Regions from separate parts of the Micromonospora sp. NPDC048839 genome, predicted to be linked through region 1. Evidence: riboswitches for the same ligand, from Rfam matches in the RefSeq annotation. Region 1 holds a riboswitch; each other region holds the start of a gene.
What was found. A riboswitch is a leader RNA that binds a small molecule or an ion and turns the genes downstream of it on or off. The one in region 1 is predicted to bind cyclic di-AMP.
Positions count from the first base shown of each region.

Region 2: linked by a shared signal. The riboswitch ahead of AB0C25_RS29625 (NlpC/P60 family protein) and the one ahead of AB0C25_RS00370 (hypothetical protein) in region 1 are both predicted to bind cyclic di-AMP.
Region 3: linked by a shared signal. The riboswitch ahead of AB0C25_RS33800 (hypothetical protein) and the one ahead of AB0C25_RS00370 (hypothetical protein) in region 1 are both predicted to bind cyclic di-AMP.
Region 4: linked by a shared signal. The riboswitch ahead of AB0C25_RS22950 (C39 family peptidase) and the one ahead of AB0C25_RS00370 (hypothetical protein) in region 1 are both predicted to bind cyclic di-AMP.

Region 1 covers NZ_JBEZGL010000001.1:71,907-77,435, reverse strand. The annotation lists gene AB0C25_RS00380 (metal-sensitive transcriptional regulator) at 1-55, shown strand, start outside; gene AB0C25_RS00375 (YibE/F family protein) at 246-1,634, shown strand; cyclic di-AMP (ydaO/yuaA leader) riboswitch at 1,801-1,931, shown strand; gene AB0C25_RS00370 (hypothetical protein) at 1,936-2,955, shown strand; gene AB0C25_RS00365 (carbonic anhydrase) at 3,013-3,735, opposite strand; gene AB0C25_RS00360 (MarR family winged helix-turn-helix transcriptional regulator) at 3,962-4,297, shown strand; gene AB0C25_RS00355 (hypothetical protein) at 4,414-4,773, shown strand; gene AB0C25_RS00350 (hypothetical protein) at 4,933-5,529, shown strand, end outside.
Region 2 covers NZ_JBEZGL010000020.1:133,743-139,271, reverse strand. The annotation lists gene AB0C25_RS29635 (pyridoxamine 5'-phosphate oxidase family protein) at 1-458, opposite strand, end outside; gene dcd (dCTP deaminase) at 558-1,136, shown strand; gene AB0C25_RS29625 (NlpC/P60 family protein) at 1,200-2,240, opposite strand; cyclic di-AMP (ydaO/yuaA leader) riboswitch at 2,254-2,389, opposite strand; gene AB0C25_RS29620 (N-acetylmuramoyl-L-alanine amidase) at 2,624-4,600, shown strand; gene AB0C25_RS29615 (NlpC/P60 family protein) at 4,656-5,529, opposite strand, start outside.
Region 3 covers NZ_JBEZGL010000028.1:58,665-64,193, reverse strand. The annotation lists gene AB0C25_RS33810 (SRPBCC family protein) at 1-367, shown strand, start outside; gene AB0C25_RS33805 (hypothetical protein) at 643-1,143, opposite strand; gene AB0C25_RS33800 (hypothetical protein) at 1,350-2,366, opposite strand; cyclic di-AMP (ydaO/yuaA leader) riboswitch at 2,423-2,554, opposite strand; gene AB0C25_RS33795 (cation diffusion facilitator family transporter) at 2,666-3,583, opposite strand; gene AB0C25_RS33790 (AAA family ATPase) at 3,691-5,529, opposite strand, start outside.
Region 4 covers NZ_JBEZGL010000012.1:124,837-130,365, forward strand. The annotation lists gene AB0C25_RS22935 (glycosyltransferase) at 1-554, opposite strand, end outside; gene AB0C25_RS22940 (acyltransferase) at 831-2,042, shown strand; gene AB0C25_RS22945 (hypothetical protein) at 2,215-2,985, shown strand; cyclic di-AMP (ydaO/yuaA leader) riboswitch at 3,270-3,411, shown strand; gene AB0C25_RS22950 (C39 family peptidase) at 3,644-4,492, shown strand; gene AB0C25_RS22955 (alpha/beta hydrolase) at 4,618-5,364, shown strand; gene AB0C25_RS22960 (CDP-glycerol glycerophosphotransferase family protein) at 5,387-5,529, opposite strand, start outside.

The sequences.
Region 1 (5,529 bases):
CGAGATGGCCACCGAGATGATGGCGGCGGTCGGCCGGCTGATGAAGCGCAGCTGACGACACGCCCGGGTGCCGGCACCCGCGGCGCGAGGTCGGTTTCCGGGCAACCAGGGTCGGGCACTGACCGTCCGTGATCGCGTGGTCGTCGGTCCGCGATCCGCCGCGCCTCGCGCCGCCTTTCGGCGAGGACACTGAACCGCGCGGCCCGCTGACACGTATCCCGCACCGGATCGTTGGGAGTCTCGACTTGGGTTCCGACCACGCCCGCCCCGCTCCGTCCGCCCCGCCCCGGGTGCGACGGATCCTCGTCATGACCGTGGTGCCCCTCTTCGTCGCCACCGTGGTCGCCGCGGCGCTGCTCTGGCCGCGCGGAGGAGCACCGCAGACCGACGGCGGAGCGGACGTGCCGCGCTACGCCGGCACGGTGACCCGGGTGGTGACCGAGCCGTGCCCGCCGCTGCCGTCGAGCCCCGAGGGCACACCCAGGGTCGGCACCGGGCCGTGCGGCACTGTCGACGTCCGGGTGGACGACGGACCCGCAGCCGGCCAGCAGGTGCGGACACCGGTGCCCGACGGCCCGGGCGCGCCACGTGTCGACGTCGGCGACGAGGTCATCCTGGTCGAGTTGACCGATCCGACCGATCCCACGGTCAGCAACTGGAACATCGCCGAGCACCAGCGCGGCACCCCGCTGGTGTGGCTGGCGGTGGTCTTCGCCGCCGCGATCGTCGCGTTCGGCCGGTGGCGGGGGTTGGCCGCGCTCGCCGGATTGGCGGCCAGCTTCGCCATCCTGCTCACCTTCGTGCTGCCGGGCATCGGCGCCGGCCGGTCACCGCTCCTGGTGGCGGTGGTCGGCGCCGCCCTGATCATGTTCGTGGTGCTCTATCTGACCCACGGCGTCACCGCGCAGACCTCGGTCGCGGTGCTCGGCACCCTGGGCAGCCTGGTGCTGACCGGCGCGCTCGCCACCGTCGCCACCGCGGCGACCCACCTCACCGGCTTCGGCAGCGAGGACGCGACGACACTGTCGATGTTCCAGGGTGACGTGGACCTGCACGGCCTGCTGCTCGCCGGGATCATCATCGGTTCGCTCGGGGTGCTGGACGACGTGACGGTCACCCAGGCGGCCACCGTCACCGAGCTGTCGAACGCCAATCCCGGGCTGACCCGGCTGCAGCTGTACCGTGCGGCGACCCGCGTCGGCCGGGCGCACATCGCCTCCACTGTCAACACCATCGTGCTGGCGTACGCGGGCGCGTCGCTGCCCCTGCTGCTCCTGCTCACCGCCGACGCTCGGCCGATCGGGCAGTTGCTCACCAGCGAGTTCCTCGCGCAGGAGATCGTCCGCAGCGCGGTCGCCACCCTCGGGCTGATCGCCGCCGTGCCACTGACCACCGGGCTGGCCGCGATCGTGACCGCCGCCGGGCGCGCCGAGACCACGCCGCCGAGCGAGACCACGCCGCCCGCCGAGGTGGCTCGGCCGCGCCCCCAGGCCGACCGGGCGGAGGCGCTGGCCGCCCTCAGTTCGCCGCGCGCCTCTCGACCCGACGAGCCGGACCAGACGCGGACCCCGCCCCCATCCACCGCCACCGACGGGTGGCCGGAGTCGAACAGGAGCACGGATACGGCATGGTGACACTCCTCAGCGTGACCAGATCGGGTCTCCCCCCTGAGAACCGCGTCACTGGTTACCCAACGCTATGGCGAAATGACACTTTTGGTCGGCATCCAGGCGTAGCTCACCCAGTCGACTCTCGGGTAACCTCGCTGCCGGTTACCGATGAAGGCGCGAAGCGGCGCCTGCGGTGCCACCGCCCAATCGCCAACCGGCGAGCCGGGGACCCAGGTGTGTGGGGTGAATCCGCGTCAGCGGTAGGGGCCACTTCCGCCCCGAACCCGTCAGCTAACCCGGTCGGCGGTCGACGGAAGGGAACATTGTGACGGCACCCCTACGCCGCTGGTTGACACCCGTGGTGGCCGTGATCGCCGCACTGACCGTGCTCGCCGGCCCCCTCCCGGCCCACGCCGCCCCGACGACCCCCACACCGTCCGGGCACGAGGAGGACGACGAGCCCAAGCTGCTCAACGACGTCATCGAGCAGGTGAACCGCGACTACTCCGCCGCCAAGTCCAAACTGGACAAGTCCAAGAAACGGCAGTTGGAGTTGGCGGTGGCGGTGGACCGGGCCAAGGCCGACCTGGACGCGCTGGCGCCACAGGTCGGGCAGATCGCCTCCCAGTCGTACCGGACCGGTCGGATCGGTGCGCTCGCGATGCTGCTCGAGAGCAACGCTCCGGACACGTTCGTGCAGCGCGCCGCGATGCTCGACGAGATCAACATGGTGAACGAGAACAAGCTCGCCGAGGTCAACGCGGCGAAGGCCCGTGCCGAGCAGGCCAAGCTGCTCCTCGACACCGAGGTCCGCGAGCAGCAGAAGCAGACCGCCGTGATGGCCAAGCGCAAGAGCGAGGCCGACAAGGCGCTCGCCCTGGTCGGCGGCAAGGGCTTCACCGGTGGCCTGGTGGACGCCACCTCGCCGGTCGCCAAGATCGGCCCGGGTCGCACCGCCGACGGCGACTGGAAGGCGCAGTCCTGTAGCGAGAAGGACCCCACCACGTCCGGCTGCGTCACGCCGCGCACGCTGCACGCGTACAAGGAGGTCCGGCGGGCCGGCTTCACCCGGTTCGTCGGCTGTCACCGCAATGGTGGACCGTACGAGCACCCGAAGGGCCGCGCCTGCGACTGGTCGCTCCAGAAGAGCGGCTTCTCACCCTGGCACAACGAGGACACCCGGACGTACGGCAACAACGTCGCCGCGTTCCTCATCCGCAACGCGGACCGGCTCGGCATCTACTACGTGATCTGGAACCGGCAGATCTGGTTCCCGGCGACCGGCTGGAAGTCGTACAGCGGGCCGTCGAACCACACCGACCACGTGCACATGTCGATGCTCTGACCCGCAGCATCCTTCGTCGAGGGCCGTTCCGCGTCGCGCGGAGCGGCCCTCGACGTGTCAGGCGGCCGCGGCCGGGTCGGCCGACCCGGTCGGCACGCCGAGCGTCGCGAAGCCGGCCGGTACGGCGGCCACCGGGCGCACCACCCCGGCGGCGAGCCGGTACGACACCCCCACCACCGCGCACCGCCCCTGCGCCACCTCGGCGGCCAGCACGGGCGACTGCCCGAGCAGCGTCTCGACGGTCTGCGCGATGTGGATGTCGACGATCCCGTCGATGTCGTCCACGCCCTCGGCCTCGGCCCGGCGCAGGCTGGGCAGCACGGCATCGACGACCGCGCCCAGGTGCCCGGGAGGCTGGGTGCCGGTCGCCGCGGTCTCCCGCGCCGCCTGGACCGCCCCGCACGAGTCGTGGCCGAGCACCACCACCAGCGGGGTGCCGAGGACGGTCACCGCGTACTCCACGCTGCCGAGCACCTCCGGACCGGCCGTGTGCCCGGCCGTGCGGACCACGAACAGGTCGCCCAGCCCTCGGTCAAAGATGATCTCGGCGGCCAGTCGGGAGTCGGAGCAGCCAACGATCACCGCGAACGGGTGCTGCCCGTCGGCCACGGCGGACCGGCGCCCGGCGTCCTGGTTGGGGTGGCGCGGGGCGCCGCTGACGAAGCGCCGGTTGCCGGCGGTCAGTTCGGCGTACGCCTGGGCCGGCTCGGTGGGCGCGGACGCCCGGTCGGCGATCCGCTGCGGACCCGGCTGCCCGCCGGGAGTTCCAGGACGACTCATCCCCGCACCTCGTCTTCATGCGTCTGACCTGGTCAGAGGGCTTATCAGCGGGCCGGCGACGGCGCTGGCTCGGGCTCCACCGTCACACGCACCCTAAGATGCGTCAAGGTATGCGTGATTTAGATTTCATACGTTGACGTCGGTTCGACCCCTGGGTGACGCGCCGAACGCACGACGGGCGAGACTCCCGGAGGGCAGGGCGGACGCCCGGAGAGGCGGTCACACGATGGCGAGCACCGCGACGGGTGCCACCGGCGGCGGGCGGAACTGGACGTTCCTCACCAACCACGGGCACGTGCTGCTGGCCATCGCCCGCGACCCCACCGCCCGGCTACGCGACGTCGCCGCGGAGGTCGGCGTGACCGAACGGGCCGCGCAGGCGATCGTCGCCGACCTGGAGGCGGAGGGTTACCTGCACCGCACCCGCGTCGGACGGCGCAACGAGTACACCCTCAATCCGGCCGGCCGGTTCCGGCACCCCGCCGAGGCCGACCGCCAGGTCGGTGACCTGCTCGCGCTGTTCGCCGAAACGCCCACCACGGAGGTCGACCCCGAGGTCTGACCCACTCGACACCAGGTGGGACACCCGCCGTCCACAGTGCGCAGGGTGGTGGCGGTCACGGCCTCCCGGGCCGTCGCCGTGCTGCGCCACGGCAGGGCAGGCGTTAGGTTGGTCGGGTGTCGTCCGCAGTGTTGGTCCGCCCGGCCCGTTGGGCTGTGCTGCGGTCGCTGCGTGAGCTGACCCGACTGGCGATCACCGCGCTGGTGCTCGCGGTCGGCCTGGGCGGCGCCCTCGCCGCGACCCCACCACCTGCCTCGACGCAGCTGCGGCCCAGTGCCGTGAGCAGCCGGGTGGCGACTGTCCGCCCCGATGCCGCGCCGGCCACCGAGCGGGCGGCCCAGCCCGCTGCCGTCCGGCCGGCTGACCCGGCGGGCACCACCGCGGAGACCTCGCCGATCGCGGAGAGCCGGGGTCAGGCCCCAGCCATCGATCCCGGCCGTGGCACCCCCGCGCGACGCGGTCCGCCCGTCCGCTGATCCTGGCCCGGTGATCCCCGGGGCCCTGCCCGGCCTCCGGTAGTCCGCCACAGCAGCTGAGTCGCCCCCGACGGGATGACCCCGTCGCCCGGCCGCCCGCTCCCGTCGGGCTCCTCCTGCCACCCGTCGATACCCGCCTTCGACCGCGAGGTGCTGATCATGCAAACCATCCTCTCCGCCGCCCTGCCCGACCTGTCCCGGGCCGCTGTCATCTGGCTGAGCCTGCTCGGGTTCGTCGGCGTCGCCGTCGCCGCTCTGCTGCTACGGCCCGGCCGGCTCCGCCTCGACCCGGGCGCCCGGATCCGCCGCGCGGCCATGCCGAGCCAACTCGAACAGGCGCAGGAGGAGCGGGAGCAGAGCCGCTACGCGCAGGAGGTCGCGGTGGCCGCGGCGCGGGCGACCACCACCGCTCAGCGCCGCCGAACGGAGTGGGTGGCCGCGCAGGAGGCGGTCGAGGCAGCCTGGCAGACGTACGAGGCGGCCGAGGCCGCCGTCCGGCGACTCGACGCGGCAGCCGCCATGCCCCTGCCGCAGACCACCCGCACTCCCGCCGAGTACGCAGACCGCGAGCGTTACCTGCACCGTGCCGCGCTTGACGCGTACTGGCGGCGGGAGTTGTCGGTGGAGCAGCTCAGCGACGTCTTCGCGCACCGCGACGGCTGGGACCCACGGCTGCACCCGGTCGCACAGGAGCTGGTGCTGCGGCGGGCGATTCGCGACAACCTGGCGGCCCGGCACGCCGCGGCCCGCGAGCAG
Region 2 (5,529 bases), on a different contig from region 1:
CAGACCCGAACGGCCGGCCGGGCCGGCGCGAGGCCCGGGACGCCGGTGATGTGCTGCTCGCGGCGGGTCAGCATCGCCACGTCGACGGTGAACTCGAACAGCTGCCAGTCGACCTGCGGCTCGGCGCGGGCGCCCTGCGCCAACCGGGCGACCCGTGCCGGATCGGTCACCGGGCGGGCGTGACCCGCCACGTACGCCTCGTCGTCGCTCTCCTCCGGCGGGAACGAGTGCAGCGCGTAGCGGCCGTCGCGTTCGAGGTCACGGCGCTTCGGGGAGTCGATGATGAAGCAGAAAAGACCCTCGTCGGTGATGACCGGGGAGACCGGATGGACCCGGGGCCCGCCGTCGGCACGGACCGTGGCCAGGTAGCCGAAGCCCGGCCCGTACTGCTGGAGGAGAACACGGATCCCGTCGGCGAGTCGGGGCTCGTCGGCGGCGAATTCGGACCAGGAAGCCATGTGGGCATTCTATCGAACAAATGTACGAGCGGCGACCTCGACGCGCTGGTCACCGGCACCGAATTCGGGGGTTTTGAGGCCCGCCGCTAAGGTGGTCCGATGCTGCTCTCCGACCGCGACCTGGTCTCCGAGATCAAGGCCGGCACGCTGGGCCTGGAGCCGTTCGAGCCCACCCTGGTCCAACCTTCCAGCATCGACGTACGGCTGGACCGGCTTTTCCGGGTCTTCAACAACCACCTCTACACCCACATCGATCCGGCGATGCAGCAGGACGACCTGACGTCGGCGGTGGAGGTCCCCGACGGGGAGCCGTTCGTGCTGCACCCCGGGGAGTTCGTGCTCGCCTCGACGCTTGAGGTCATCTCGCTGGGCGACCAGCTCGCCGGCCGCCTGGAGGGCAAGAGTTCCCTGGGGCGGCTCGGGCTGCTGACGCACTCCACCGCCGGCTTCATCGACCCCGGCTTCTCCGGTCACGTCACGCTCGAACTCTCGAACGTCGCGAACCTGCCCATCACTCTCTGGCCGGGTATGAAGATCGGGCAGCTCTGCATCTTCCGGCTCTCCTCGCCGGCCGAGCACCCGTACGGCTCTGCGGTCTACGGCTCGCGCTACCAGGGGCAGCGGGGGCCGACGCCGAGCCGCGCCTGGCAGCACTGGCGCACCTGGCCCACCCGCTGACCCCGTGAACGACGAGGGCCCGCCGCGACGAATCGCGACGGGCCCTTCGGTCGACACACCGGATCAGCCTGGACGGCCGTAGCTGTGGATCGGGCCGTCGTCGACCTTCTTCATCTTGACCGGTTGGCCGGCCTGCGAGGCGTGCACCACCCAGCCGCCACCGACGTACATGCCGACGTGGTGGATGTCGCTGTAGTAGAAGACCAGGTCGCCGGGGCGCAGGTCGCCCTTGCTGACGTTCTTGGTGACGCGGCTCTGCGCGGCGGCGTTGTGCGGCAGGGACACCCCGGCCTTCGCCCAGGCGGCCAGCATCAGCCCGGAGCAGTCGTACGAGTTCGGGCCCTCGGCACCCCAGACGTAGGGCTTGCCGATCTGCGCGCAGGCGAACTTGACCGCCGTGCCGGCGGCGCCACCGGGATAGCTGCCGGGGCAGGGGGCCGGGCGCAACGGACCGCCGCCACCGCTGCCGTACACCTTGAGGCGCAGCTTCTGCAGCTTGTCGATCTCGTCGTTGATCTGCTTCTTCTTCGCCGCCAACTGGGCCTCGGTACGGGTCAGCTGGGTCACCATCTCGTCGAGCGGCGCCTTCTGCCTGGCCAACTCGTCGCGCAGGTCGGACACCTCGCGGACGTCCTGCTGCTGGTTGTGCGCGAAGCGGTCGAGCATTTCGAGCTGGCCGACCACCTCGCTGGGTGACTGGCTGCCCAGCACCGCGTTGACGGTCAGCACGTTCTCGCCCTTGTAGGCGCGTACGGCCAGGGCACTGACCTTGTCCATCGCGGCGTCGACCTGACGCTCCAGCGGGGTGATCCGGGCGGCCAGCGCCTGGGCCTGCCTGCGCTTGTTGGCGAGGTCGATGCGGGTGGCGTTGTGCTGTTCGATGACCGGTTCGAGTTTGTTCCAGTCGGCGTCGATCTGGCGTTCGATCTCGGCGACGGACGGGTCGGCGTGGGCCGCGGTGGCGCTGCCGGTCAGGACGACGGCGACGCCGGCCAGTGCGGCGAGCGCGGTGGTGAAGCGGGACCAGCGTGGGCGCGGCGCGATCGACGGCGGGCCGGCTGCTGCCGACCGCTCGGACGACGGCCGCGGGGCATGGAGTGCCACCGGGGTTCCGTACTCCTTCTTCCTGACCGCCTACCGGGTTAGCTGACGGGTTCGGGCGGGAAGTGGGCGCCCTACCGCAGTGACTGCGGATTCACCCCGGGGGACATGGGTCCCCGGTTCGTTCGGAAACGACTCGGCGGTGTCGGTCCGTTACCGCCCGGGCTGGACGGAGCTGCTATCGGGCCGACGAATGACCAGAGTAGAGACGCTTGTTACCACTCCGCAACCCGTGCGGCCGTGACACTCCGTACCGATCGGAGAGGATCACCGGCCGTACGTGAAGAATTCTTTCCCAAGGAGTCGACACATAGAAAGGTATTGACGCGGACTCCCGGGCGGCGCGAGGGTGACCACATCTTCACCCGCGAGATCTGGGGGGTTCGATGCACCATCCAACCCTGCTCCTCGGCCGGCGTGCGCTGCTCGCCGCCGCCGTGGTCGCCGCCGCGACCGCGGTCCCACCACCCGCCACCGCCGCCACACCGACGGCCGACCGCCAGCAGCGGTACGCCGCCGCGGCGGCCGAGTACGGCGTACCGACCGACGTGCTGCTCGGCGTCTCCTACCTGGAGTCCCGCTGGGACAGCAACGCCGGCACACCCAGCACCAGCGGCGGCTACGGCCCCATGCACCTGACCGCCGCCCGACACGTGGCCGCCCTGCCCGTGGGCGGCCACCACGACACCGGCGCCGAGGACCCGCGTGGCGACGACTCCCGTAGCGCGCTGGCACCCGCGCCCCCGCCGGCCGAGGACCCGGCGCCACCCGCCGGAGCGTTGCAGACCGTGGATGCCGCCGCCGCGCTGACCGGCGCGAACCCCGACGCGCTGCGCACCGACGCCGACGCCAACATCCGGGGCGGGGCCGCGCTGCTGGCCTCGTACCAGCGGGAGTTGGGCGCGCCGGTCGGGGCCGGCACCGACCCGGCCAGCTGGTACGGCGCGGTGGCCCGCTACGCCGGCGCGGACAGCGCAGACGCCGCGGCGGCCTTCGCCGACGAGGTCTTCACCACCATCGGCAGCGGCGCGTCGCGGGTGACCGACGACGGCCAACGGATCACGCTGCCGGCCCGGGCGATCCGGCCGCAGCGATCGTGGCTGGACCGACTGGGTCTGCGTCGGCTCGCCCGCCCGGACGGACTGGAATGCCCCCGGACCATCTCCTGCGAGTGGATCCCGGCTCCCTACGCGGCGTTCGGCGACGGGGACTACGGCAACCACGACCTGTCCGACCGGCCCGCCCGGCAGAAGATCGAGTACATCGTCATCCACGACACCGAGGGAAGCTGGGCCACCACCCTGCGACTCGTCTCGGACCCGACCTACGTGAGCTGGCACTACACGCTGCGCTCGGTGGACGGGCACATCGCCCAGCACGTCAAGACCAAGGACGTCGCCTGGCACGCCGGCAACTGGTACGTCAACGCCAAGGCGGTCGGGCTGGAGCACGAGGGCTTCGCGGCGCAGGGCACCTGGTACACCGAGGCGATGTACCGGACCTCGGCGAAGCTGGTCCGACACCTCGCGCTGCGGCTGGGCGTCCCGCTGGATCGCCAGCACATCATCGGCCACGACAACGTGCCCGGCACCATCGCCGCGAACGTCCGAGGAATGCACTGGGACACCGGCCCGTACTGGGACTGGAACCACTACTTCGAGCTGCTGCACGCGCCCCGGTTGGACACCGGTACCCCGGCCACCGGTCTGGTCCGGATCGACCCGGACTTCGCCACCAACCAGCCGGCGTTCGTCGGCTGCGTCACCGCCGGCATGCCGTGCGCGCCACGCGGCTCCTCGGCGGTGGTGCTGCGCTCCGCGCCGGCCGCGGACGCGCCACTGGTGAACGACATCGCGCTCCGCCCCGACGGCACCCCGAACACCATGGAGGTGTCGGATCACGGCGCCCGCGCCTCCGCCGGGCAGACGTACGCGCTGGCCGGTCGGCAGGGCGACTGGACGGCGATCTGGTATCTCGGGCAACGGGCCTGGTTCCACAACCCGGCGTCCGCGCCCACCGCCAGCTGGACGGTCGGACTGGTGGCCACCCCGAAGCCCGGCCGAGCCACCATCCCGGTGTACGGACGGGCCTACCCGGAACAGGCGGCCTACCCGACCGGCGTGCCCTACCAGACGATCTCGCCACTGCAGTACACCCTTGCCGCCGGGCAGCGGTACGCCGTCGGCGCGGTGCTGCCGGGCGAGTACTACCGGGCCAGCACTGTCGACGGCTCCTCGCCCGGTGACTGGACGGTGATCCGCGGCAAGAACAGGTACGCGCAGATCCAGTTCGGCCACCGCATCATGTACGTCGACCTGGCCGACGTGCAGCTCCTGCCGTCCCCGGTGGGCGCACCCCGCTGACCACGACGACGGCCCCCGGTCGGTGACCGGGGGCCGTCGTGTCGCACGGGGTGGATCAGCCAGGTCTGCGGAACCCGGCGACGGGCATGGTGTTGATGCTGGACACCTGCACCGGTTTACCGGCACGTGGCGCGTGCACCATCTGGTTGTTACCCAGATACAACCCGACATGACTCAGGCCCGAGTAGAAGAAGACCAGGTCACCGGGGCGGGCCTCGGCTCGCGCCACGGCCTTGCCCTCGTTCCACTGGTCTCCCGTGTGGTGGGTGAGGGAGATCCCGGCCGACCTGTAGGCGTACTGGGTCAGCCCCGAGCAGTCGAACGAGTTCGGGCCGGTGGCACCCCAGACGTACGGATCGCCGACCTGCTGGCAGGCGGTCTTGATCGCCTTCTGGGCGGCCACGGCAAGCACACCGTTGATGGTCGGGCAGCCGGCGGTCTTGACCGTCGTCTTCGGCATCGACGCCTCAAGCTGCTTGATCTCGGCGTCGATCTGCTTCTTCTTGGCCGCCAACTCGTTCTGCTGCTTGGTCTGAGTGGCGATCAGGGAGTCCAGCTTCTGCTTCTCGCCGTCGTACTTGGCCCGCACGGCGAGGACGCCCTCGACCTCCTTGCGCTCCTGCGCGGCCAGCCGGTCGAGGATGGTGAGCTGCTCGGTGAGCGTGTCCGGCTTGGCGCTGACCAGTAGTGCGCCGATGTCGTGCGACGGACCCGAGATGTAGTAGCGGGAGGCGAGATCGCCCACCCGGTTGAGCGCCAACTCGCTCTGCAACGCCAGCGGCTCGATCTTCTTCTGCAGGTCCGCCGACTTCTGCCGATTGACCTTCAGCTGCGCCCTGACCTTGTTGTACTGCTCGATAGTGGGCTCCAACTGCTCCCACTTCTTGTCGATCTGCGCCTCAATCTCGTCGACCGTGGGCGCGGCGTGC
Region 3 (5,529 bases), on a different contig from region 1:
TCCGCTGATCGTCCAGGTCCGCCAACTGCCGCCCCGACCCGGCGCCCAGGCCAGCTACACGATCAACGACAGGCTGGTGGCCGGCCCACTGCGCTTCCGGACCACCTACCACGCGGACGTGCTGATCAGCGAGCACGACGAGATCGTCATGGTGGCCCGCCAGTGGCCCGCCACCACGGTGCGCAACCACACTCGACTGCGCGCCGAGCCGGATGGTCTGGTCCGGATCGACGTCGAGATCACCCTGACCGCGCCGACGCCGCTGTTCCGGTACGCGTTCCGCCAGGCGCGGGCCGCTCACCTCGCCCTCGCCGCCCGCCTCGGCCCGGCCCTCGACCGCGCCGGTGACCCACCACCCCCAGCCTGACCCGCCGACGCTCCACCACCCCGGCGACCCCGTCGCCCCGGCGACCCCGTCGCTCCCGGCCTGACCCGTCCACGCCCCGCCGCCCCGCCTCATGATCGTGCTCGATCCAGGATGTAGTGGCCTGCGGGCGTCGGGAGGCCACTACATCCTGGTTTTAGCGCGGTCGTGGCAGCGCGGTCGTGGCAGCGCGGTCGTGGCAGCGCGATTGCGGCAACGCGATTGCGGCAGCGCGGTCGTGGCAGCGCGATTGTGGCAACGCGGTCGCCGCGGCGCGGTCACGGGTTGCGGCCGTGCCGCGCCAGGGCGGGTCGGGCGGCGGGACGTCGGCCCCACGGCTTGTACGTGGACAGCACCGTCGCGATGATCATCAAGGTGGTCGACACCGCCGGCGCGATGACCAGGTCGACGCGGTCGCGGGCGGGGAGGGCGGCGCCCACCGCGCCGGCGTGCCGGAGATTCGGCGTGAGCAGGAACAACACCAGCCCGACCAGCACCGTGGTGAGCACGAGCTTGGCCAGCACCCAGCGATGGCGCCACAGCCCCCACGGGGTGAGGAGCGCGCTGGCGACCCCGATCAGCCAGACCAGGACGCTCAGCGGCGCGAACAGCACCGTGCCGACCAGCGCCGTGACCGGGTAGACCACCGCCGGGTCGGCGCCGCGCTGCACGGCGATGCCGAGGGTGAGGAGCACCAGGTCGGCGCCGAGCCAGCCGAGCGAGGTAACCAGGTGCAGGGTGAGAAGCCCCTTGCGGGCGGTGGGTGGGATCCGACGCATACCGCGATGCTGCCCGCCGACCCGCGCCAGGTCGTCCGACCACCGACGACATCCGGGGTACGCCCGGCGACGTACCCCCGCCCGGCGACACGATCCTGATCAACACGACATCGCCGACTCCGGGGCATCCCGTCGTCCGGGCACCCCGGAGTCGGCGACCGCGAGTGGATCACCCCGGACCGGGACCGGGGGAGCCGTCGGGTGGGTCAGTAGACCGACAGGTGCACGTGGTTGGTGTGGTCGGTGGAGGGGGTGCCGCTCGCGCCGCTGTACGACTTCCACCCGCTGCTGGGCAGCCAGATCTGCCGGTACCAGATCACGTACAGCACGGCGAGCCGGTCGGCGTTGCGGATGAAGTACGCGGCCAGGTTGTTGCCGTACGTCTTGTCGCCGCCGGTGGCGTTGCCGCCGAATCCGCTCGCCTGGGCGGCGAAGTCGCAGGCCCGGCCCTTCGGGTGTTCACCGGACCCGCTGGGGCGGTGGCAGGAGACGTACCTGGTGAAGCCGGCGGCCTTGGCCTGGTTGAGCGCGTGCAGGGTGCGCGGTGTGATGCAGCCGTTGGCAGGGGTGGGGTCGTTGACGCTGCACGACTCGGATGGCCAGGAGCCGTCGGAGTTGCGGGGTGCCGCCTTCGCGTTGGCGCTGGAGGTGCCCCGGTTGGAGCCGCTGTCGGCGGTGGTCTGCGGCTTGGGGGTGTTGGCCACGGTCAGGGCGCGTTCGGCCTGGTCCTTGCGCTTGGCCATCACCGTGACCTGCTTGCGCTGTTCGGTGATCTCGCCGTTCAGGGCGGTCCGGGTGCGGTTGGCCTGGTCCTTGGTGGCGAGCAGATCGCGCAGCACCCGGTCCTCGTTGGCGGCCACCGCCTCCAGGGCGGCGGCCCGGTCCATGAAGCCCTCCGGGCTGCTGCTGTTGAGCAGCGCCGACACCGCGCCGAGCCGGCCGGTGCGGTACGCCACGCCGGCGATCTGACCGACCTTGCCGTCGCGCTGGGCAAGCTCGACCTCGATCTCCTTCAGCTGGGTGGCGAGCTGCTGCTGCCGCTTGACGGAGGTGTCCAGAGCGCGTTTCGCGTCCAGGTAGCCCTTGCTGGCGGCCTCGAGTTGGGCGCGGAGCGCGGGGGTGCCGCCCTCCTCGTCGGAGTCGGGTGCGGCGGCGGCCCGCAGGCCGGTCGGGGGAGCGGCCGAGGCGGTGCCGGCCGGGATCGCGACGCCGAGGGCGAACATCGCGACGATCAGGGCCGCCAGTCGGGCGGCGGGTGGTCGTGCTGGTGCCACTGCGCATGTCCTTCCGTCAGCCGCCGACCGGGTTAGCTGACGGGTTCGGGACGGAAGATCCCTACCGCTGACGCGGATACACCCCAGGAACGTGGTTCCCCGGTTCGCCCGGTTGGGCGATTAGGCGGCGGCCGCCACCGGCGCCTGGAGGGCGCCGCCTGGTGGAGGCCGGGACCGAGCCTACCGGTGCGGGTGGGGCGGCTGCAGCCGATGTGACGGACGGTGCGTACGTCGTCACGAGAAAAGTGTCACCACTCGATCGAGCCGCAGGCTCCGGAGGCGGCGCCGGGCTCGATCTGCAGCGTCGCGTGTTCGATCTGGAAGTCGTCGTGCAGGGCCGTACGCGCTGCGGTGAGCACCGCGCCGACCTCCGCGCCCGGTGCCATGGTCAGGTGCGCGGAGGCCACGTCCATGCCGGAGGTGAGCGTCCAGACGTGCAGGTCGTGCACCTCGACCACCCCGGGGACCGCGGCCAGCCGGTCGTGCACGGCGGTCACCTGGAGGTGCTTCGGGGCGGCCTGCACCAGGATGCGGACGGCGGCCCGTGCCAGCCGCCAGGTGCGCGGCAGGATGAACACGCCGATGGCGACGGCGACCAGCGGGTCGGCCCACCACCAGTCGGTGACGGAGATGAGGAGCGCCGCGCCGATCACGCCGAGTGAGCCCAGCAGGTCGCCGAGCACCTCCAGGTAGGCGCCCTGGATGTTGATGCTCTCCCGGGCTCCGGCGCGGAGCAGGGCGAAGGCGGCGATGTTGGCGAGCAGGCCGAGCACGGCCACCACGAGCATCGGGCCGGCGACGACCTCGTGCGGGTCGCCGAAGCGGCGGATCGCGGTGATCAACACGTAGATCGCGACGCCGGAGAGCAGAACGGCGTTGGCCAGTGCGGCGAGGACCTCGAGTCGGTAGAGCCCGAAGGTGCGCTGGGGGTCGGTGGTGGCCCGCCGGGTGGCGGTGATCGCGGCGAGCGCCATCCCGATGCCGAGCACGTCGGTGAACATGTGCCCGGCGTCGGAGAGTAGGGCGAGTGAGCCGGTGTGCAGGGCGGCCACCGCCTCGACCACCATCAGGGTGGCGAGCAGCCCGAACGCCGCCCAGAGCCGGCCCCTGTGCTGGTGTGCGGCATTGGCGACCGACCCATGGTGGTGGTCATGACCTGCGCCCACGAGATCCACCTTCCGCCGCCGGTTGGGGCCCGGTCAAATGTATGCTCACATCGCTATGTATGCAACTGTGGCGCGGACCGCTGGTCCGCCACGCGAGGCGCGCCGGATCAGCCGGTTGGATCAATCGTGGTGAGCCGCTGCGTGGCCCGCGAGAGTGCCACGTACAGGGTGCGTACGCCCGCACCCGGATCCGCCCGGATCTCGCTCGGGGCGACGAGCACGACCCCGTCGTACTCCATGCCCTTGGCCTCCAGGCTGGTCACCACCTGTAGGCGCGGCGCGTCGAGCGCGGCGAGCCAACCGGCGACCTCGTCGCGGCGGGGGACCGGCGTGATCACCCCGACCGTGCCCTCAACCTCGGCCAGCAGCCCGGCGGCCGCCTTCACGACGGCGGTCTCCAACCCGCTCGCGGGCACCACCAGCTCGACCGGATCGACCCCGGTGGAGCGCACGGCGGTCGGCAGCGGCAGGTCGGGGTAGAGCCGGCGGATCTCCGCCGCCGCCACCGCGAAGATCTCCGCGGAGTTGCGGTAGTTGGTGGTGAGCGTGAAATCGTGCCGCTTACGCCGGCCCAGCGCCTGGTCCCGGGCCCGGGTCAGCTCCTCCGGGTCGCCGGTCCACGCGGTCTGCGCGGGGTCACCCACCACCGTCCAGGACGCCAGGCTGCCGCGCCGGCCGACCATCCGCCACTGCATCGGCGACACGTCCTGTGCCTCGTCCACCACCACGTGCGCGTAGTCCCGGTAGTCCTCCGGACGCTCCCGGGCCGCCGCCCGAGCCGCCCGCTGCCGCTCGCTCGCGGTGGTCAACTCGCGTACGCCGCCAGCGAGCTGGAACGGGTCGCGGCGGGCCTTGGCCGGCTGCGCCGGCTTGCCGAGCAGGGCGTCCAACTCGTCGAGCAGCGCGATGTCGGCGATGGTCAACCCGTCGGACTCCAGGCTCCGGTACGCGGCGCTGAGCAGCCGGATCTCCGCGGAGGAGAGGATCCCGCCCGCGTACCGGCGCAGCCGCTCCGGCCGGGCCAGCCAGCCGAGCACGTGCCGCGGGTGCAGCCGGGGCCACCACGCCTTGAGGAACTCGCGGAACTCGGCGCGGTCGGCGATCTCCGCCTCGAAGGTCCGCTGGTCCGGCAGGCGAACGCCCACCTCGCGGGCCTGCGCCCAGAGCGCGGCGAACACCCCGTCGAAGCCGGCCCGGCGCACCTCGTTGCGGCGGGCGCCACGGTGCAGCGCGCGGTCCCGGATCCGGTCCAGCTCGGCCCGAACCAGTCGCAGCAGCGTGCCCCGGTAGAGCAGCCGCAGCTCACCCGGGCCGCCCGGCACCGCGTCCCGGACCGCGCGCTCCAGCACCCGGCGCATCCGCAGCGAGCCCTTCACCGCCGCCACCTCGGGCGGGTCGGTGCGGGTGGCGGTCATCCCCGGAAAGAGAGTGCCCAGCGAGTGCAGGGTGGCGGTGTCCTCACCGAGCGAGGGCAGCACCGAGGCGATGTACTCGACGAAGACCCCCGACGGGCCGACCACCAGGATCCCGCCCCCGGCGTAGCGGCTGCGCTCGGAATAGAGCAGGAACGCCGCCCGGTGCAGGGCGACCGCGGTCTTGCCGGTGCCCGGCCCGCCCGCGACGATCGTCACCCCGGAGCCGGGCGAACGGATCGCCTCGTCCTGCTCCCGTTGGATTGTCGCCACGATGTCGCGCATGCCCCGGCCGGTCGCCTTGGACAGGGTAGCCAGCAGGGCGCCGTCGCCGACGACAGTCATTCCCTCCGGGGCGGCGGTCGGGTCCAGCAGGTCGTCCTCGATCCGGGTGACCCGCTCGGCACGGGACTGGATCGTGCGGCGACGCACCACGTCCAGTGGCTGCGCCGGCGTGGCCTGGTAGAAGGCGGCTGCGGCGGGTGCCCGCCAGTCGACGACGAGCGTGCTGGCGTCCTCGTCCCGGATCCCGAG
Region 4 (5,529 bases), on a different contig from region 1:
AGCTCCAACCGGTCCAGGAAGTCCCGGCGGACCACCTTGTTCCAGGCGGTGTGCTGCACCCGCAGCAGCTGCGGCTGGTCGTCCAGGCGGGTCACGCCAGCGATCCCGTGCAGCAGGTGACTGCTCGCGTCGATCTCCCGCCGGCCGTCCTCGTGCACCCGCAGGTGGTCGAGCATCAGCACGTCGGGCTGGTGCTGGCGCAGCCGGTCCAGCACGGCCGCGATCGTGCCCGTCGGCACCCAGTCGTCGCTGTCGATGAACCAGACGTACCGGCCGGTGGCCACGTCGAGCCCGGCGTTGCGGGCCAGCCCCAGACCCACGTTGCTGCTCAGGTGCACGACGCGGACGCGGTCGTGGCCGGCGGCGTACGAGCGGAGCATGTCGCCGCAACCGTCCGGGGAGGCGTCGTCGACGGCGATCAACTCGACCGCGTCCGACTCGCCGGCCGGGATGTCGGCCCGGATCGACTCGAGGCACTGGTACAGGTACGCCTCGACGCCGTACACGGGCACGACGATGCTCAGCAGCGGTGCGTGCGTCGGCTCATTGACCACGCCCGCCACCTTCGACGACCCGGATGGCCGGCCCCGGAACCGCGCGTGACCGCGGATGGTGGAGTCGTTGAACTCCCGCCCAGCAAAAGGTTAACGCCGGCCGGCGGGACCAGGCCCGCGACGGGCGGGACACGTCCGGTTCACCCGGGAGTGACCCGGTAGGGTGCCCCGGTGCGGCCCCGCCGGGCCGTCGCGGGCGTCACCGTCGTGCCGTCCACGCCGCGTCGAGGAGGATACGAACGTGCTGGTGACCCTGCCAAGCCTCGGTATCCGCCCATGACGAGCGCCGCCGCGGCGTCGACCGCCCGGCCCGTCTCCGCGCCGCCCCGGCTGCCCTCGCTGACCGGGCTGCGCTGGATCGCCGCGCTGCTGGTCTTCGGGTTCCACGCGGGCACCATGCGGATCATCGCCGAGCCGGACGTCAAGGCCGTTGTCGACAAGGTCTTCAGCCTCGGCCTGTCCGGGGTGCAGTTCTTCTTCATCCTCAGCGGGTTCGTGCTGGTCTGGTCGGCCCGCCCGGGCGACTCCCGGCGCACCTTCTGGCGGCGACGAGTTGCCAAGATCTACCCCAACCACCTGGTGCTGTTCGGGGCGACGGTGCTTGTCGCCTGGTGGTTCGCCGACCCGGTCCTGCCTGCCGCCGCGTTGGAGAACCTGCTGCTGTTGCAGGCCTGGGACCCCCGGCCGGGCTGGTTCTACAGCATCAACACGGTGAGCTGGTCGCTCTCCTGCGAGTTCTTCTTCTACCTCTGTCTACCGCTGGTGCTGCCGCTGCTGCGCCGGGCCCGACCGAAGCTGCTCTGGGCGCTGATCGTCGCGTTGCCACTGCTGATCCTCGCGCTCTGGCCGGCCCAACACCTGGTGCCGGAGGTGAGCCGGTGGTGGTTCACCCAGATCTTCCCGCCGGTGCGGTCGCTGGAGTTCTGGTTGGGCGCCGTGGCGGCCGAGCTGATGCGCCGGGGTCTCTGGCGTGGCCCCGGGCTGACCTGGGCCAGCCTCATCTTCGTGGGCGTCTGGGCGGCGGCCGCGCAGTGGATTCCCGCGGAGCTGTGGACCACGCTGCTCGCGGTCGCGTACCTGCTGGTGATCACCGCCGCCGCGGACGCGGACGTGCGGGACCGGCGGTCGCCGTGGCGGTCGCGCCCGCTGGTCTGGCTCGGCGAGGTCTCCTTCGCCTTCTACCTGGTGCACGTGCTGGTGATGACCAGCGTGCTGCGCTTCACCGGCGACTGGGGGACCGGCTTCAGGGGATGGCGCGGCCCGGCCGTGGTGCTCGGTTTCCTGCTGGTGACCCTGCTCCTCGCCGGGCTGCTGCATCGCTACGTCGAAACCCCGATGATGCGCCGGCTCGCGCCGCGCCGCCCGGCCCGATCGGCGTCCGTCCCCGGACAACGCACGGCCGGAACCCGGGCCCCCGGCGACGCCGCCCCCGAAACCGGCGGACCCGACCAGACCGACAGTCGATCAACGTACGCGGACACCCGCTGACACCGTCCACCCTGGTCAGAGGGCTCGGCGCGGCGCGCGTCGACACGCCAGCGGTCGATGCGCCCGGGTCGGCACGACGGTAGCGTGAGGACGTAGCTTCCGGTCGCGCTCACCGTGGCCAGGTGGCCGACGGGGCTCCCCATCGCTCTGCTTGCCCAGCGAGGTGCCGACCATGGAGACCACCGTCTTCTACCAGTTCGTAACCGAGGTACCGCAGGCCGCTGCCATCTGGTCGGCCCTGTTCCTGCTGGCGCTGGGCGTGCTCGCCGTGCTTGTCGCCCGGCCCGAACGGGACCGGCCCACCGGCGACCCGTCTCCCGCCGTGCCGACCGCGCGTGAGGTGGCCGCGGCCGCGATCGTCGACAGGCGTCGGTACGCCGAGGAGGTGGCCGTCGCGGCGGCCGGCGCGACCCGGACGGCCCACCGGCGACGCGATGCCTGGCTGGCCGGTCAGGAGCAGGCCGAACGCGCCTGGGCGCGCTACGACGAGGCGGACACCGCCGCGCGCCGCTTCGCGGGGTCCGGGGCGCTGCCCACCCCGGCCACGCCCCGCACCCCCGCCGAGTACGCCGCCCGGGAGCGCTACCTGCACCGCGCGGCGACGGCGGCGTACTGGCGGGGCGACCTGAACATGGCGCAGCTCAGCGACGTGTTCGGGCACCGGCACGGCTGGGATCCCCGGCGGCACCCGGTCGAGCAGGAAGCGCTGCTCAGCCGGTCGATCCGGGACGCGAGACGGGCCGAGCACCAGGCCGCCGCCAGCGCGGAGCAGGCCGCCTGGCGGGCTGCGGAACTGGCCGCCGAGTCGGCGCGCACCCTTGCCGAGGAGGCGTGCGCGGCAGCGGCCCGGCTGCGGCCGAGTCGGGCACCCGCCCGCCGGCTGGTGCGCGGGGCGGCCCGTCCCGCCGTCGTGGCACGCTGGCGCCCGGCCCGTGCGGGTTGAGTCCGATCCGTTGTGTGAGCCCGGTCACGGGATTGCGAAATCGGGCGTCCGGCACGTCCGGCGCGATTCTTCCCGGGATTCTGACCGCAGTTTCGGCGACCTGTCCGGTTGTCGCCCATAGGCGTCACCGTAACCGCTTGTCCCATCGAGTCACGTCAGCGGCAGAACGCGCAGAAATTGCCGCGCCGATTCGGGTTTACGCAGGTGAACCTGGCTTGGCATGGTGTGAACGGGCCAGTAGTGTCGTCCCGTCCGGTGCGGTAACCGATCGCAACAGGCGACGCCGCGCCGACCCGCTCAATCGTGATGAACGAACCGGGGACCCATCAGTAAGTCCGGGGTGAATCCGCGAGCCACGGCCCGCGGTAGGGCGATCTTCCCGCCCGAATCCGTCAGCTAACCCGGTAGGCGGTGTCGGAAGGAGTTCCATCCTCGTGCAGCACCTCTCCACCCCTCGGCTGTTCCCACGCCTCCACGGCGCAGCGGTGCCCCCGCTCATCCGTCACGAGACGGTGAGCTGACCCCCCGGGTCATCGCCTCACCGCCCGGCCCCGCCGGGCGTTTCCCCTGAGCGGTTCACCACCCGCGGACCATCGTCCGCGCGCTGGCGCCTGCCCGGATACCGGTCCGGCCCCGGTGTGCCGCTCTCCCCCCGACCGTGGAGGACCCCGTGAAGCACACCATGCAGCGTCAGCTCCGCCGCATCGCGACCGAGCGCCCGTACCAGATCGTCGCCGCCTCCGCCGCGGCCCTCGTGCTCGCCGCCACCACCGGCACCCTGCTCGCCACCGCCGACGACGCGCCCGCCGGCCAGCGCACCGCGACCACTGTCGCCGAGATGCGCACCGACGTCGCCGCCTCCCGGGGCGAGGTGCGGGACGCGTCACCGTCGGCGAGCGCCGCGCCGAGCAGCGCCGCCCCGGCCACCAGCGCCGCCGCGCCCGCCGCCAAGGCCAGCAGCAACCCGGACCTGACCCGGAAGCCGGAGCGGCCGAAGCCGCCCGCGACAAAGGTGCTCGACTACGAGTACGAGGCGCAGAACACGTACTACAACTGCGGCCCGGCGGCCACCCGCAACGCGCTCAGCGCCACCGGGATCGACCGTACCCAGGAGGAGCTCGGCGCCGAACTGGGCACCACCGAGATGGGCACCAACTCGGCCGAGGACACCACCCGGGTGCTCAACGCCGAGGTGAAGGGCTCCCCGTACCGGACCCGGATGTTCGCTGGCGCGCCCAGCCCGGCGCAGATGGACCGCCTCCAGGCCGACGTCGTCAAGGCCATCACCGACGGCCGTGGCGTGGTCGCCAACGTCGTCGGGGACGCCACCGACACCGACGGCGGCTGGCACTCCTACGGCGGCGGGCACTACATCGCCGTCGTGGGTTACAAGGACAACGGCCGCACGGTACGCATCGCCGACTCGGCGAACCCGGCCGACCCGTCGTACTGGGTCACCACCATCGACCTGGCCAACTGGATCGCCAGCCGGGGCTACTCCGCCTGACCCGGCACGCTGACCGCCACGGGCGCCGTCCCTCACGAGGGGCCGGCGCCCGTCGCGTCGTCCACGGCGGTACGCCCCCGTCGACGACTCTCGTCCCTGGCGCTGAACCGTGGGAGACTGCGGCCGTGGTGGATGAATCGGGTGGTCACGCCGGTCGACGGCCGGTCCTGCTGCTGTTGCACGGCATGGGGGCCACCGGCGACGTGTGGTTGCCCTGGGCGCCGTACCTGGAGCAACACTGGCCCGGCCGGTGGCTGGCACCGGACCTCGCGGGCCACGGCTGGGCGTCGCCGCTGCCGTCGTACTCCTTCGCCGGCTTCGCCGAGCGGATCGCGCCGACCCTCGCCCCCGACGACCGGCTCGTCGTGCTCGGGCACTCGCTGGGTGGCGTGGTGGGCCTCGCGTTGGCCGCGCGCGACGCCGGGATGCCGGTGGACGCGGTGGTCGGCTTGGGGATCAAGGCGCTCTGGTCACCCGGCGAACTGGAACGGGCCGCCGAGTTGGCCGCCCGCCCGGTGAGCTGGTTCGCCAGCCGTACCGAGGCGGCCCGCCGCTACCTGCGCGTCTCCGGGTTGGCCGGCCTGCTCCCGCCGGACCACCCGGTGGTGGACGCCGGCCTTCGTCAGGTCGACGGCCGGTGGCGGCTCGCCATGGATCCGAACGCCTTCGCCGTCGGCGAGCCCGACCTGACCGGGTTGCTGACGGCGACCGACGTGCCGGTGCTGCTGGCGCGCGGCGAGCACGACCCGATGGTCACCGACGCGCAGCTCAAGGAGTACGGCGTGCCGGTCGCCACGCTGCCCGGTCTCGGGCACAACGCGCACGTGGAGAATCCGGCGGCCGTGCTGGCGCTGCTGGACGCGTACCGCTGAGGTTCTGGGCGGACAGTCCGGGTCAGGCGAGGGGGGAGAGCTGCGGCGAGCGTTCGGCCGCGGGGTCCTCCGTCGCCGTCAGCTCCCGGCGCGCGGCGGTCAGGAACGCCTCGGCGTACGACGTGGCGGGGAAGTCACCCAGGTAACGCCGGCGGGTGGCCCAGC